2 regions of the Streptomyces sp. CLCI03 genome follow, and region 1 is predicted to be linked to the other one. Evidence: predicted binding sites of a transcription regulator. Region 1 holds the regulator's gene; the other holds the start of a gene.
What was found. The regulator HrcA, encoded in region 1, represses chaperone genes, less so after heat shock. The targets are predictions, from matches to a motif close to TTNGCACTCNGNNNNNCNGAGTGCNAA.
Positions count from the first base shown of each region.

Region 2: the regulator HrcA is predicted to act here: its motif matches at 4,626-4,652, upstream of groL (chaperonin GroEL).

Region 1 is NZ_CM132132.1:5,405,350-5,412,371, forward strand. It holds gene hemW (radical SAM family heme chaperone HemW) at 1-478, shown strand, start outside; gene ACWG52_RS24890 (Uma2 family endonuclease) at 579-1,136, shown strand; gene ACWG52_RS24895 (DUF3097 domain-containing protein) at 1,138-1,941, opposite strand; gene ACWG52_RS24900 (MBL fold metallo-hydrolase) at 1,970-2,695, opposite strand; gene hrcA (heat-inducible transcriptional repressor HrcA) at 2,844-3,860, shown strand; gene dnaJ (molecular chaperone DnaJ) at 3,861-5,000, shown strand; gene ACWG52_RS24915 (nitronate monooxygenase) at 5,157-6,248, shown strand; gene ACWG52_RS24920 (16S rRNA (uracil(1498)-N(3))-methyltransferase) at 6,245-6,991, shown strand.
Region 2 is NZ_CM132132.1:4,479,789-4,486,810, reverse strand. It holds gene ACWG52_RS20775 (outer membrane protein assembly factor BamB family protein) at 1-500, opposite strand, end outside; gene ACWG52_RS20770 (SDR family oxidoreductase) at 545-1,285, opposite strand; gene ACWG52_RS20765 (phosphoribosylanthranilate isomerase) at 1,562-2,173, opposite strand; gene ACWG52_RS20760 (helix-turn-helix domain-containing protein) at 2,404-2,739, shown strand; gene groL (chaperonin GroEL) at 2,838-4,460, opposite strand; gene ACWG52_RS20750 (cold-shock protein) at 4,786-4,992, opposite strand; gene ACWG52_RS20745 (MoaD/ThiS family protein) at 5,442-5,720, opposite strand; gene thrC (threonine synthase) at 5,756-7,022, opposite strand, start outside.

The DNA of each region.
Region 1 (7,022 bases):
GCACGCCGACCGGTACCTGATCGCGGACTCGGTCATGGCCGAGGCCGGGTACTCCTGGTACGAGGTCTCGAACTGGGCGACCTCGGAGTCCGGGCGCTGCCTGCACAACGAGCTGTACTGGCGCGGCGCCGACTGGTGGGGCGCGGGGCCGGGCGCGCACTCGCACGTCGGCGGGGTGCGGTGGTGGAACGTGAAGCACCCGGGGGCGTACGCCGCTGCGTTGGCGGAGGGCCGGTCGCCGGGGGCTGGACGGGAACTCCTGTCGGAGGAGGACCGGCGGGTGGAGCGGATCCTGCTGGAGCTCCGGCTGGTGGACGGCGTCCCGCTGTCGCTGCTGGCTCCGGCCGGGCTCGCGGCGTCCCGCAAGGCCCTGTCGGACGGGCTGCTGGAGCCGGGGCCGTACGAGGCCGGGCGGGCCGTGCTGACGCTGCGCGGGCGACTGCTGGCGGACGCGGTGGTGCGGGACCTGGTGGACTGATCACCTTCCCGGGTGAACCCGCGCGGATCCGGGTCGGCGCTGCCTACCCTGTTCCTAGCCTGTCGTCGTACCTCACGGCGGCAGAAACGGAGGGCCGGAGATGACCGCTGTGGACGATCAGCGCATGACCGAGTTCTTCGAGAGCCTCGCGGCTCCCGAGGGCGTCAAGGTCGAGCTTCTCCGGGGGGAAATCGTGATGATGGCCGGGCCCGACGTGGTCCACAACCTGATCGTGCTGTTCATCGCGCGTCAGATCCCCCCCGACCGCTGGTACCCGCTCCAGACCCAGGACGTGGCCATCCCAGGGGAGTCCTCCGAGCCCCAGCCCGATCTCGTCGTGGTCGCTCCGGAAGCGCTTCCGGAGGGCATCGGACGGCTCCTGCCGGTGCAGGCCGTCTCGCTCCTCGTCGAGGTCGTCTCCAAGACGAGCAGGCTGCGCGACTACGTGACGAAGCGCTCCATCTATGCCGCGGGCGGGGTTCCCGCCTACCTGATCGTCGACCCCTTCGAAGCGAAGTGCACGCTGCTCACCGAGCCGTTCGGCGGCGGGGACCAGGCTGACTACCGCACGGCGCGGACCAGTAAGTTCGCAGAACCGGTCCCGCTCGACGGCCTCGGCGTGACGCTCGACACCGCGGAGTTCGGCACCCTGCCGTAGATCAGGCCGGGGCCGTGACGAAGTCGATCAGCTCCTCGACCCGACCCAGCAGGGTCGGCTCCAGGTCCTTGTAGGACGTGACCCGGGACAGGATGTGCTGCCAGGCGGCGCCCGTGTTCTCCGGCCAGCGCAGGGCCCGGCAGACGCCCGTCTTCCAGTCCTGGCCGGGCGGGATCACCGGCCACGCGGGGATGCCCAGCGCGGACGGTTTCACCGCCTGCCAGACGTCCACGTACGGGTGGCCCACGATCAGGACGTCCGGCGACGTCACCGACGCCGCGATGCGGGACTCCTTCGAGCCCGGGACGAGGTGGTCCACCAGGACGCCGAGGCGGGCGTCCGGGGCCGGGGCGAACTCGGCGACGACGGCCGGGAGGTCGTCGATGCCCTCCAGGTACTCCACCACCACGCCCTCGATCCGCAGGTCGTCGCCCCAGACCCGTTCCACCAGCTCCGCGTCGTGCCGGCCCTCCACGTAGATCCGGCCCGCCCGCGCCACCCGCGCCCGCGCCCCCGGTACGGCCAGCGAGCCCGAGGCCGTCAGGAGCGGCCCCGAGGGCCTGCGCGTGGGGCGGACCAGGGTGACCACCTCGCCGTCCAGCAGGAACCCGCGCGGCTCCATCGGGAACACCCGCCGCTTGCCGAAGCGGTCCTCCAGGGTCACCGTGCCCGCTTCACAGGCCACCACAGCGCCGCAGAAGTCCGTACCCGCCACCTCGATCACCAGGTCGGGGTCCGCCGCCACCTCCGGCACGGCCTTGGGTCGCTTCCACTGCGGGGTCAGGTCGGGGGAGTACTCGCGCATCCGGCCGACAGTAGGAGAGCCGCGCGCGTCATGCCTCCGACACGCCGGAAACGGCCGCCAGTGTGGCGCGTTGCGCACGGACGAACTCCGCCCCGACCACCGCTCCGTGACCCGGCACGTACAGCGCGTCGTCCCCGCCCAGCGACAGCAGCCGGTCCAGGGCCGCGGGCCACTGCCCCACCATGGCGTCCGGGCCCACCGAGGGCTCGCCCGACTCCTCGACGAGGTCCCCGCAGAACACCACCTCGCGCTCGCCCGGCACGAAGACGGCCAGGTCGTGGCCGGTGTGCCCGGGCCCCACGTTGGCCAGCAGCACCTGTACGCGGCCCAGTTCCAGCGTCCACTCGCCCGACACCTCGTGCCGGGGCGGCACCAGCAGGTCCACGGCCTGTGCCGCCTCCGCCGCCGCGAGCCCGTGCCGTACCGCGTCCCGACGCAGCTCCTCACGGCCCGTCGACAGCAGCGCGGCCAGCCCGACCGCCCCGAACACCTCGACCCCGGCGAAGGCGGCCCCGCCCAGGACATGATCGAAATGACCGTGCGTGAATGCGATATGGGTCACGCGCCGGCCCGTCAGCCGCTCCGCCTCGGCGCGTACCTGAGCGCCCTCGCGTACACACGAACCGGGGTCGATCAGAAGGACCGAATCCTTGCCCACCACCAGTCCCACGGTGCAGTCCCACACCGGCAGTCGCCGCCGGCCGACCCGTCCGGTCAGCCGTTCCCACCCGGACTCTTCCCAACGCACGTCCATACGGCGACGCTACCCTGGCGGGCCTCCCTTGCCAGGGGCTTACCGCCCGGCCGTACACTGAGCGGGGGCTCTCTGGCACTCGAACGATCAGAGTGCCAACAAACACGGCAGAACACGGCAACGGACCACAGCTGGAGGTGTGCGCGCGATGCTCAGCGAACGCAGACTCGAAGTGCTGCGCGCCATCGTCCAGGACTACGTCGGGACGGAGGAGCCGGTCGGCTCCAAGGCGCTCACGGAGCGGCACCGGCTCGGCGTCTCGCCCGCCACCGTGCGCAACGACATGGCCGTGCTGGAGGAGGAGGGGTACATCGCCCAGCCCCACACCAGCGCCGGCCGGATCCCCACCGACAAGGGCTACCGCCTCTTCGTCGACAAGCTGGCGGGGGTCAAACCGCTGTCGTCGCCCGAGCGCCGGGCCATCCAGAACTTCCTCGACGGCGCCGTCGACCTCGACGACGTGGTCGGCCGCACGGTACGGCTGCTCGCGCAGCTCACCCGGCAGGTCGCCGTCGTCCAGTACCCGAGCCTGACCCGGTCGACCGTTCGGCACGTGGAGCTGCTCTCGCTCGCTCCCGCGCGCCTGATGCTCGTACTGATCACGGACACCGGGCGGGTCGAGCAGCGGCTCATCGACTGCCCGAGCCCCTTCGGGGAGACCTCGCTCGCGGACCTGCGGGCCCGGCTCAACAGCCGGGTCGTGGGGCGCCGCTTCACCGATGTGCCCCCGCTCGTCCAGGACCTCCCCGAGTCCTTCGAGGCCGAGGACCGCGGCACCGTCTCCACCGTGCTCGCGACCCTCCTCGAAACCCTGGTCGAGGAAGCCGAAGAGCGGCTGATGATCGGCGGAACCGCCAATCTCACCCGCTTCGGACACGATTTTCCCCTGACGATCAGGCCGGTGCTCGAAGCGCTGGAGGAGCAGGTCGTGCTCCTCAAGCTGCTGGGCGAGGCCAACGAGTCGGGAATGGCCGTACGGATCGGGCATGAGAACGCCTACGAGGGACTGAACTCCACGTCGGTCGTCTCGGTCGGTTACGGTTCGGGCGGCGAAGCAGTCGCCAAACTCGGCGTGGTCGGACCGACCCGCATGGACTACCCCGGAACGATGGGAGCGGTACGCGCAGTGGCACGTTACGTCGGACAGATCCTGGCGGAGTCGTAAGTGGCCACGGACTACTACGCCGTTCTCGGCGTGCGCCGCGACGCATCGCAGGACGAGATCAAGAAGGCATTCCGGCGGCTCGCGCGCGAGCTGCACCCGGATGTGAACCCTGATCCCAAGACGCAAGAGCGTTTCAAGGAGATCAACGCCGCCTACGAGGTCCTCTCGGACCCGCAGAAGAAGCAGGTCTACGACCTGGGTGGCGACCCGCTGTCCTCCTCGGGCGGTGGCGGCGGAGCGGGCGGCTTCGGAGCGGGTGGCTTCGGCAACTTCTCCGACATCATGGACGCCTTCTTCGGCCAGGCCTCGCAGCGCGGCCCGCGCTCGCGGACCCGGCGCGGCCAGGACGCGATGATCCGCCTCGACCTGGAGCTGGACGAGGCGGCCTTCGGGACCACCAAGGACATCCAGGTCGACACGGCCGTCGTCTGCAACACCTGCTCCGGCGAGGGAGCAGCTCCCGGCACCTCGGCGCAGACCTGCGACATGTGCCGCGGCCGCGGTGAGGTCTCCCAGGTCACCCGGTCCTTCCTGGGCCAGGTCATGACCTCGCGGCCCTGCCCGCAGTGCCAGGGCTTCGGCACCGTGGTCCCGACCCCGTGCCACGAGTGCGCGGGCGACGGCCGGGTCCGCTCCCGTCGCAGCCTCACCGTCAAGATCCCGGCGGGTGTCGAGAACGGCACCCGGATCCAGCTCGCGGGCGAGGGCGAGGTCGGCCCCGGCGGCGGCCCCGCCGGCGACCTGTACGTGGAGATCCACGAGCTGGCGCACCCGACCTTCCAGCGGCGCGGGGACGACCTGCACTGCACGGTCACCATCCCGATGACGGCGGCCGCACTGGGCACCAAGTGTCCGCTGGAGACGCTGGACGGGCTGGAGGAGATCGACATCCGGCCCGGCACCGGGTCCGGCCAGGCGATCCCGCTGCACGGGCGCGGCGTCACCCACCTGCGCGGTGGCGGGCGCGGCGACCTGATCGTGCACGTCGAGGTCACCACCCCGGGCAAGCTGGACGCCCAGCAGGAGGACCTGCTCCGCCAGCTGGCGAAGCTGCGCGGCGAGGAGCGGCCGATGGGCCAGTTCGCGCCGGGTCAGCAGGGTCTCTTCAGCCGGCTGAAGGACGCCTTCAACGGTCGCTGACCGACCGGGATCCACCGTCACGAGCCCGGCCTGGGGATTCCCCGGCCGGGCTCGTCGCACGAGGCCGCCGGCGGCTCCGGGCCGGTGGGGAAGCGGACTATGCCAGGCGAATGCCATGATTCGGCCCCCTGCGCGGGACGTGGCACGATGCAGTCCATGTCCTCGGCACCGAACGGTCTGTCCCCGTACCCGATCGTGCAGGCTCCCATGGCGGGCGGCGCCTCCTGTCCCGTCCTCGCCGCCGCCGTGTGCGAGGCGGGCGGACTGGGGTTCCTGGCCGGCGGCTACAAGACCGCCGACGGGATGTACCAGGAGATCAAGCAGGTGCGCGCGCTGACCCGGCGCCGTTTCGGTGTCAACCTCTTCATGCCGCAGACAGGTTACGTCGATCCCGCCGCGGTCGAGGCCTACCGCGGGCAGCTGGCCGGCGAGGCGAGCTGGTACGAGATCTCGCTCGCCGAGGAGGACATCATCGGCACCAGCGACGACGGCTACGACGCCAAGCTCGCCATCCTCCTCGAAGACCCGGTCCCGGTGGTCTCGTTCACCTTCGGCTGTCCCGCCTTCGCGGCCCTCGCCGCCCTGCGCAAGGTCGGTACGTACACCGTGGTCACGGTGACCTCCGTCGAGGAGGCCCGCGGCGCGCAGCACGCGGGCGCCGACGCGGTCTGCGTCCAGGGGGCGGAGGCCGGCGGTCACCAGGGCACCCACCGGGACGATCCGCAGGTCGACGGCACGGCGAGCGTGGGCCTCCTCGCGCTGGTGGCCCAGGTACGGGAGGCCGTGGCGCTCCCGATCATCGCGGCTGGCGGGGTCATGCGGGGCGCGCAGATCGCCGCCCTGCTGGCGGCCGGCGCGGAGTCGGCGCAGCTCGGGACGGCCTTCCTGGCCTGCCCGGAGTCCGGGGCCGACCCGGTGCACAAAAAGGCCCTGACCGACCCGCTGTTCGTCCGTACCGAGCTGACCCGGGCCTTCTCCGGGCGGCCGGCGCGCGGGCTGGTGAACCGCTTCGTGCGCGAGCACGGGCCGTACGCCCCGGCCGCCTACCCGCAGGTCCACCACCTGACCTCGGGGCTGCGCAAGGCCGCCGCCGCGGCCGGGGACGCCCAGGGCATGGCCCTGTGGGCGGGCCAGGGACACCGGCTGGCGCGGCCGCTGCCGGCGGGGGAACTGGTGGAGGTGCTGACGGCCGAACTGGCCGAAGCACAGAACACGTTGAAGGCAACGCAGATGAGGAGTGCGTCATGACCGCCCCGGTTTTCGTGGTGGAAGAGGTCCCCGCGGGGCCGGAGTTCGTCCTGGACGGCCCCGAGGGCCGGCACGCCGTGTCCGTGAAACGGCTGAACCCGGGCGAGGACGTGGTCCTCACGGACGGGCGCGGCCACTGGACGGAGGGCGTGGTCAAGGCCGCCGAGGGCAAGGACCGGCTGGTCGTCATGGACCTGAACTCGATCGCGGAGGAGCCGCAGCCGGAGGTACGGATCACGGTGGTCCAGGCGCTCCCCAAGGGGGACCGGGGCGAGCTGGCCGTCGAGACGATGACCGAGACCGGCGTGGACGCGATCGTGCCCTGGCAGGCCTCGCGCTGCATCACGCAGTGGCGCGGCGACCGGGGCGCCAAGTCCCTGGCCAAGTGGCGGGCCACGGCCCGGGAGGCGGGCAAGCAGTCCCGCCGGGTGCGCTTCCCGGAGGTCGCCGAGGCCCTGTCCACGAAGCAGGTGGCCGCGCTGCTGGCCGGCGCCGACCTGGCGATGGTGCTCCACGAGGACCGCGACACCCCCGCCGAGGCGCTGGCGACGGCCGAGCTCCCGACGGCCGGTTCCGTGGTGCTGGTGGTCGGCCCGGAGGGCGGTGTCTCCCCGGAGGAACTGGCGGTCTTCGCCGAGGCCGGCGCCCGCCCCTACCACCTGGGCCGCTCCGTGCTGCGCACCTCCACGGCCGGTACGGCGGCGGTCGCCGTCCTGCTGGCCCGCACGGGCCGCTGGTCCTGACGGGCGGCCGACCCTGACGGGAGCCGGTCCT
Region 2 (7,022 bases), 930 kb from region 1:
GTACGCTCCGGGGCGGGCAGCCGCCAACCCCTGCGGCCCTCACCGTTGTAGGCGACGAGGCCGTCGGTCCGGGCCCGTACGAGCATGCCGCGCTCGGGCGCCCAGACGCCGACCGCGGCGGCCGCCGGATGCACGGGCTGCTGCCATCCGGACAGGTCCATGTGCGGGCCGCGCGCGTACTCGAAGCCCAGCCAGCCGGGGACCGTCGCGGCCAGCGCCACGCAGCCGGCGAGGACCCGGACGGGCACCGGGGCACGGCCGTGGCCGCGTTTCCTCGACGTCCGCCACAACAGCCACGCGGCGGCGGCGCACAGCGGGGCGAGGAGCGCGAGACCGCCCGTGCCGCGCGGGCAGCTGTCGATCCCGCACACGCGGCCGGGGCCGTCGGTGAACACCAACTTCGCCAGGAGGATCAGGTACAGCACCGCCACCGCGGCGAACGCGGCTGCCGCGGTGAACGCGAGGTGGCCCAAGAGCCGTGCCGGCCGCGGTCTTTCCATGTCCATGATCCCCTCCGACCGCAGCCTAACCGGGGGGTCGGTATTCAGAGCGCGGAGCCTCCGGTGGCGTCGACCACACGCCCGGTCACCCAGCGAGCGGCGTCGGAGGCGAGGAAACCGACGACGTCCGCGATGTCCTCGGGGCGGCCGACGCGGCCGAGCGCGGAGAGGGAGGCGGCGCGCGCCTCGGCCTCGGCGTCGCCGCGCAGCCAGCCGGCGTTGATGTCGGTGTCGACGATGCCGGGGGCGACCGAGTTCACGGTGATGCCGCGGGCGCCGAGGGCCTTGGCGAGGTTCAGCGTCAGGGTGTCGAGCGCGCCCTTGGTGGCCCCGTAGGCGAGGATCTCGGGCATCGCGATGCGGGCGGCGCCGCTGGAGATGTTGATGATCCGGCCCCCGTCGCGCAGCCGCCCGAGTGCCTCCTGCACCACGAAGAACGGCGCCCGCACATTCACCGCGAAGACCCGGTCGAAGTCCCGCTCGGTGATCTCGCCGAGCGGAACGGGCAGTCCGATGCCCGCGTTGTTGACGATGATGTCGACCCCGCCCAGCCCCAGCTCGTCGTAGGCCGCCCAGAGCGCGGCGGCGGCGCCGGGGCTGCCGAGCTCCGCGCGCAGGGTGAAGGCCCGGCCGCCGCCGTCGGCGATGCGCCGGGCGGTCTCCCGGGCGGCCGTCTCGTCGCTCGCGTAGGTGAGCACCACCGTGACGCCGTCGGCGGCGAGCCGCTCGGCGATGGCTCGGCCGATGCCCCGGCTGCCGCCCGTGACCAGCGCTGTTCTGTCCATGAAGTCCCCCGCAAGATTCCGTAATGATCACTACAGAATTAACCTGACACGGTGCTCCGGTCCGTCAAGCCCCGAATACGCGCGCCATGACGTGGGTATCCGCGCGAGGCGCAATGGAGTCCCAGCCACTCCCCCGACACACCGCAGAGGACCGCCCCCATGACCTTCACGAGGACCCGTCGCCTGGCCTTCGCCCTCGTCGCCCTGCTGGCCGGCCGCCCGACTCCTGGGCGCGTCGCCGACTGACGTCCGGCGCGGCGAACCGTGTGCCGCCGGTCAGCGCGCCCGGGCGGCCTCGATGAAGGCGCGGATCAGCTCCGGCGACTTCACGCCGCGCTCCCGCTCCACCCCGCTGGACACGTCCACGCCCCAGGCCCCGGTGGCCGCGAGCGCCGCCCGCACGTTGCCCGGGTTCAGTCCGCCGGCGAGCAGCCACCGCCCCTCGGGCGCGGTGAAGTGCGCCGCACCCCAGTTCCACGGCTTGCCGGAGCCCGGGTCGGGCGCGTCCAGCAGCAGCAGGTCCTCGCCGTACTCACCGCAGCGCTTCACGTGCTCGGCGGTGGCCCGCAGCAAGGTCCGGCCCTCCGCGCGCAGCGCCGCGAAGTCCTCGGGGCCCTCGTCGCCGTGCAGCTGCACCCCGCGCACCCCGCTCTCCTCGGCGAACCGGCGCACCTCCGCCACCGTCTGCCCCCGGAACACCCCGACGGTCAGCACCCCGCCCGGCACCCGCGCGGCGAGCTCCCGCGCGGTGGCGGCGTCGACGGTACGCGGGCTCCCGGGCGCGAAGACGAACCCGACGGCATCGGCCCCGGCGGCCACCGCCACGTCGACGTCGTGCGCGGTCCGCAGCCCGCAGATCTTGATGAACACGCCCGCCGCATCAGTCATGCCAGCAGTCAACCATCCGCTTCACGTCAACGACACCGGGCGCTTTTCACTCCATGGCGTGCGCCTCGTGCCCCGCTCGTATTATGTCGCCAACGACATAATACGGTCCGCCGCATGGACGCTCTGTACGTGATCGAGGTGGAGCCCGAAGTGCGCACCTGGCTGGAAGGCCTGACCGACAGGCAACACCTCAAGGCGACGTACAGCCGCGGCAACGAAGGGAACGCGTCATGAACCACGCCCGCAGGAAGCTGACCCGCGAGAAGACGGCCGCGCGAGAGTACGCCGAGTCGGCCGAAGTACGGGCCGAGCGGGCCGAGATCCGGCTGGCCATGGCCTTCGCCAAGGCCGTCTACGAGCGGCGCAAGTCGCTGGGACTGTCCCAGGCCCAGCTGGCCGAGCGGGCCGGACTCACCCAGGCGAAGATCTCCCGGGTGGAAGGCGCCGACGCGGTACCGACGCTGCCCCTGCTGCGCCGCCTCGCGCACGCTCTGGACGCCGGCCTGACCATCGCCTTGGACGAGGACCACGAAGAGGTCACCTTCACCGCACGCCCCGCCGCCTGAGGCGCCTGGTTCCGGAAACGCCCGAGGGCGGCACCCCTTCCGGGGTGCCGCCCTCGTTCGAGAACAGCCGATCAACCGGTGGCCGGAGCCGAGGTCGATCAGAAGTCCATGTCACCACCCGGCATGCCGCCGCCCGCGGGGGCACCGGCCTTCTCGGGCTTGTCGGCGATGACGGCCTCGGTCGTCAGGAACAGCGCGGCGATCGACGCGGCGTTCTGCAGCGCGGAGCGCGTGACCTTCGCCGGGTCGATGATGCCCTCGGCGATCATGTCGACGTACTCGCCGGTCGCGGCGTTCAGGCCGTGACCGATCGGGAGGTTGCGCACCTTCTCGACGACGACGCCACCCTCAAGACCACCGTTGACGGCGATCTGCTTGAGCGGGGCCTCCAGCGCGAGCTTCACGGCGTTGGCGCCGGTCGCCTCGTCACCCTCGAGCTCCAGCTTCTCGAAGACCGCGGAGGCCTGCAGCAGGGCCACGCCACCACCGGCGACGATGCCCTCCTCGACGGCCGCCTTCGCGTTGCGAACGGCGTCCTCGATGCGGTGCTTGCGCTCCTTGAGCTCGACCTCGGTCGCGGCACCGGCCTTGATGACGGCCACGCCGCCGGCCAGCTTCGCGAGGCGCTCCTGGAGCTTCTCGCGGTCGTAGTCCGAGTCGGAGTTCTCGATCTCGGCGCGGATCTGGTTGACACGACCCTGGACCTGGTCGCTGTCACCGGCACCGTCGACGATGGTGGTCTCGTCCTTGGTGATGACGACCTTGCGGGCGCGGCCGAGCAGGTCGAGACCGGCGTTCTCCAGCTTGAGGCCGACCTCCTCGGAGATGACCGTGCCGCCCGTGAGGATGGCGATGTCACCGAGCATGGCCTTGCGGCGGTCACCGAAGCCCGGGGCCTTGACGGCGACGGACTTGAAGGTGCCACGGATCTTGTTGACGACGAGGGTGGAGAGCGCCTCGCCCTCGACGTCCTCGGCGATGATCAGCAGCGGCTTGCCGGACTGCATGACCTTCTCCAGGAGCGGCAGCAGGTCCTTGACCGAGCCGATCTTGGAGTTGACGATCAGGATGTACGGGTCGTCGAGGGACGACTCCATGCGCTCCATGTCGGTGGCGAAGTACGCCGAGATGTAGCCCTTGTCGAAGCGCATGCCCTCGGTGAGCTCCAGCTCCAGACCGAAGGTCTGGGACTCCTCGACGGTGATGACGCCTTCCTTGCCGACCTTGTCCATGGCCTCGGCGATGAGCTCGCCGATCTGGGTGTCGGCGGCGGAGATGGAGGCCGTCGAAGCGATCTGCTCCTTGGTCTCGACGTCCTTGGCCTGCGCCAGCAGGGCGGCGGAGACGGCCTCGACGGCCTTCTCGATACCGCGCTTGAGGGCCATCGGGTTCGCACCCGCGGCCACGTTGCGCAGACCCTCGCGGACGAGCGCCTGGGCGAGAACGGTGGCGGTGGTCGTACCGTCGCCGGCGACGTCGTCCGTCTTCTTGGCGACTTCCTTGACCAGCTCGGCGCCGATCTTCTCGTACGGGTCCTCGAGCTCGATCTCCTTGGCGATGGAGACACCATCGTTGGTGATCGTGGGGGCGCCCCACTTCTTCTCAAGGACGACGTTGCGACCCTTGGGGCCAAGGGTGACCTTGACGGCGTCGGCGAGCTGGTTCATCCCACGCTCGAGGCCGCGGCGGGCCTCCTCGTCGAACGCAATGATCTTGGCCATCTGAAGTGGTCCTCCCGGACAGCGGTGGATTGCTCCGGACCGCGCCCGCGCCCGCGACGGACGGCCTGCGTGCCCGGCGGTTCCTTCCCACCGGACCCTGCGGGCCTCACCGACCCGGTCCTCGTTTCAGTAGCACTCTCACCAGGAGAGTGCTAACGCCAATGATTAGCACTCGACCCCCCCGAGTGCAAGCGGCTTGGGACAACACCTGGCCACTACCGGGCCTACGCACGAGGGGCCCCCATCCCGTGTCCAGGATGTGGGCCCCTCGTGGTGTTCCAAGTCTTCGATGAAGACCGTGCGTCGGTGGTCGATCGCTCCAGGACTAGCCGAGTGCGAGCTTGACCATGTCCGCCTGCGGACCCTTCTGGCCCTGCGAGATCTCGAACTCGACCCGCTGACCCTCTTCAAGGGTGCGGTACCCGTCCATCTGGATGGCGCTGTAGTGGACGAACACATCCGCACCACCGTCGACCGCGATGAAGCCGTAGCCCTTCTCCGCGTTGAACCACTTGACGGTGCCCTGAGCCATGCCTAACTCCCCTATTACTGGCCCTTGCGCAGGAACGCACTTCACGATCCCGGGTCAGAACTTGCGTCGGAACGCGTCGACCGAGGCTGAATGTATCTGCGCGGATGCTGTCTGCAACAGGTCAATCCGATGAGAATTCTGGACACAGAGAAACATTGAAATAGAGTGAAAATTTGCCATACTCCCGGGCAACTCGGGCCTGACATATCTCGCCAAAGCCCCATAACGCACTCGCATGTTGGCCCGATGTCGACCCTCACGCGGCCCGTTCATATGCGGCGGGCAAGAACAGCGGAGGGGACTTCCCCAACCCTACCGTGCCCAATCAAGCAGAATTGCCCCCTCCGCTTTGGCGGAGGGGGCAATTTCGGTTTGCGCGTGTCACCTGGAAGACGACCAGGATGATTCGGGCGATCCGGGGAATCCGGGAGATCCGGAAGATCCGGGGATCAGCACCCGCCGGCGACGGCCGGGATGATCGAGACACCGGCGCCGTCGGGCGTCGCCGCCTGCAGCCCGCCCTCGAAGCGCACGTCGTCGTCGTTGACGTAGACGTTCACGAAGCGGCGCAGCTTGCCCTGGTCGTCCAGGACGCGCGCGGCGATGCCCGGGTGGTTCTTCTCCAGGGACTCGATGACCTCGGCGAGGGTCGAGCCCTCGGCCGGGACCTCGGCGACGCCGCCGGTGTAGGTGCGCAGGATGGTGGGGATGCGGACGTTGACGCTCATGGCGCTACTGCCTTTCCGGGAGAGCGGAGGGGAGATCAGGCGAGGCCGGCGGCGCGGAACGCGTCCAGGCTCGGGCGGATGGTGGCGGTCTGTCCGCTGTCCGCGGCCACCGCCTCCAGGGTCTTGAGGCCGTCACCGGTGTTGAGGACGACGGTGGTCAGCGTCGGGTCGAGCTGCCCGTTCTCGATGAGCTTCTTCGTCACGCCGACGGTCACGCCGCCCGCGGTCTCGGCGAAGATGCCCTCGGTCTGCGCGAGGATCTTGATGGCCTCGACGACCTGCTCGTCGTTCACGTCCTCGACGAATCCGCCGGTGCGCCGGGCGATGTCCAGGACGTACGGGCCGTCCGCCGGGTTGCCGATCGCGAGGGACTTGGCGATGGTGTTCGGCTTCTGCGGGCGGACCACGTCGTGACCGGCCTTGAAGGCGGTGGACACCGGGGAGCAGCCCTCGGCCTGAGCGCCGAAGATCTTGTACGGCTTGTCCTCGACGAGGCCGAGCTTGACGAGCTCCTGCAGACCCTTGTCGATCTTCGTCAGCTGCGAGCCGGACGCGATCGGGATGACGATCTGGTCGGGCAGCTGCCAGCCGAGCTGCTCGCAGATCTCGTACGCGAGCGTCTTGGAACCCTCGCCGTAGTACGGGCGCAGGTTGACGTTGACGAAGCCCCAGCCCTCGCCCAGCGGGTCACCGATGAGTTCGGAGCAGAAGCGGTTGACGTCGTCGTAGTTGCCCTCGATGCCGACCAGGTCGCCGCCGTACACACCGGCCATGACGACCTTGCCCTGCTCCAGGTCGTGCGGGATGAACACGCAGGAACGGAAGCCGGCACGGGCGGCCGCGGCGCCGACGGCGCCGGCCAGGTTGCCGGTCGAGGAGCAGGACAGGGTGGTGAACCCGAAGGCGCGGGCGGCCTCGACGGCGATGGCCACGACGCGGTCCTTGAAGGAGTGCGTCGGGTTGCCGGAGTCGTCCTTGACGTAGAGCTTGCCGGTGATGCCCAGCTCCTTGGCCAGGTTGGCCGCGTCCACGAGCTTGGTGAAGCCGGGGTTCAGGCTGGGCTTGGACGCCACGTCCGCGGGGACCGGCAGCAGCGGCGCGTAGCGCCAGATGTTGTTCGGGCCGGCCTCGATCGCGGCGCGCAGGGCTTCGGGGTCACCGGTCGGGAGGTCGTAGGCGACTTCCAGCGGTCCGAAGCACTCGGCGCACGCGAAGATGGGGCCGAGCTCGAAGCGGGTACCGCACTCGCGACAGGAAAGGCCGGTGGCAGGTCCGAGATCAACAGAGGTGGCGACAGTCTGT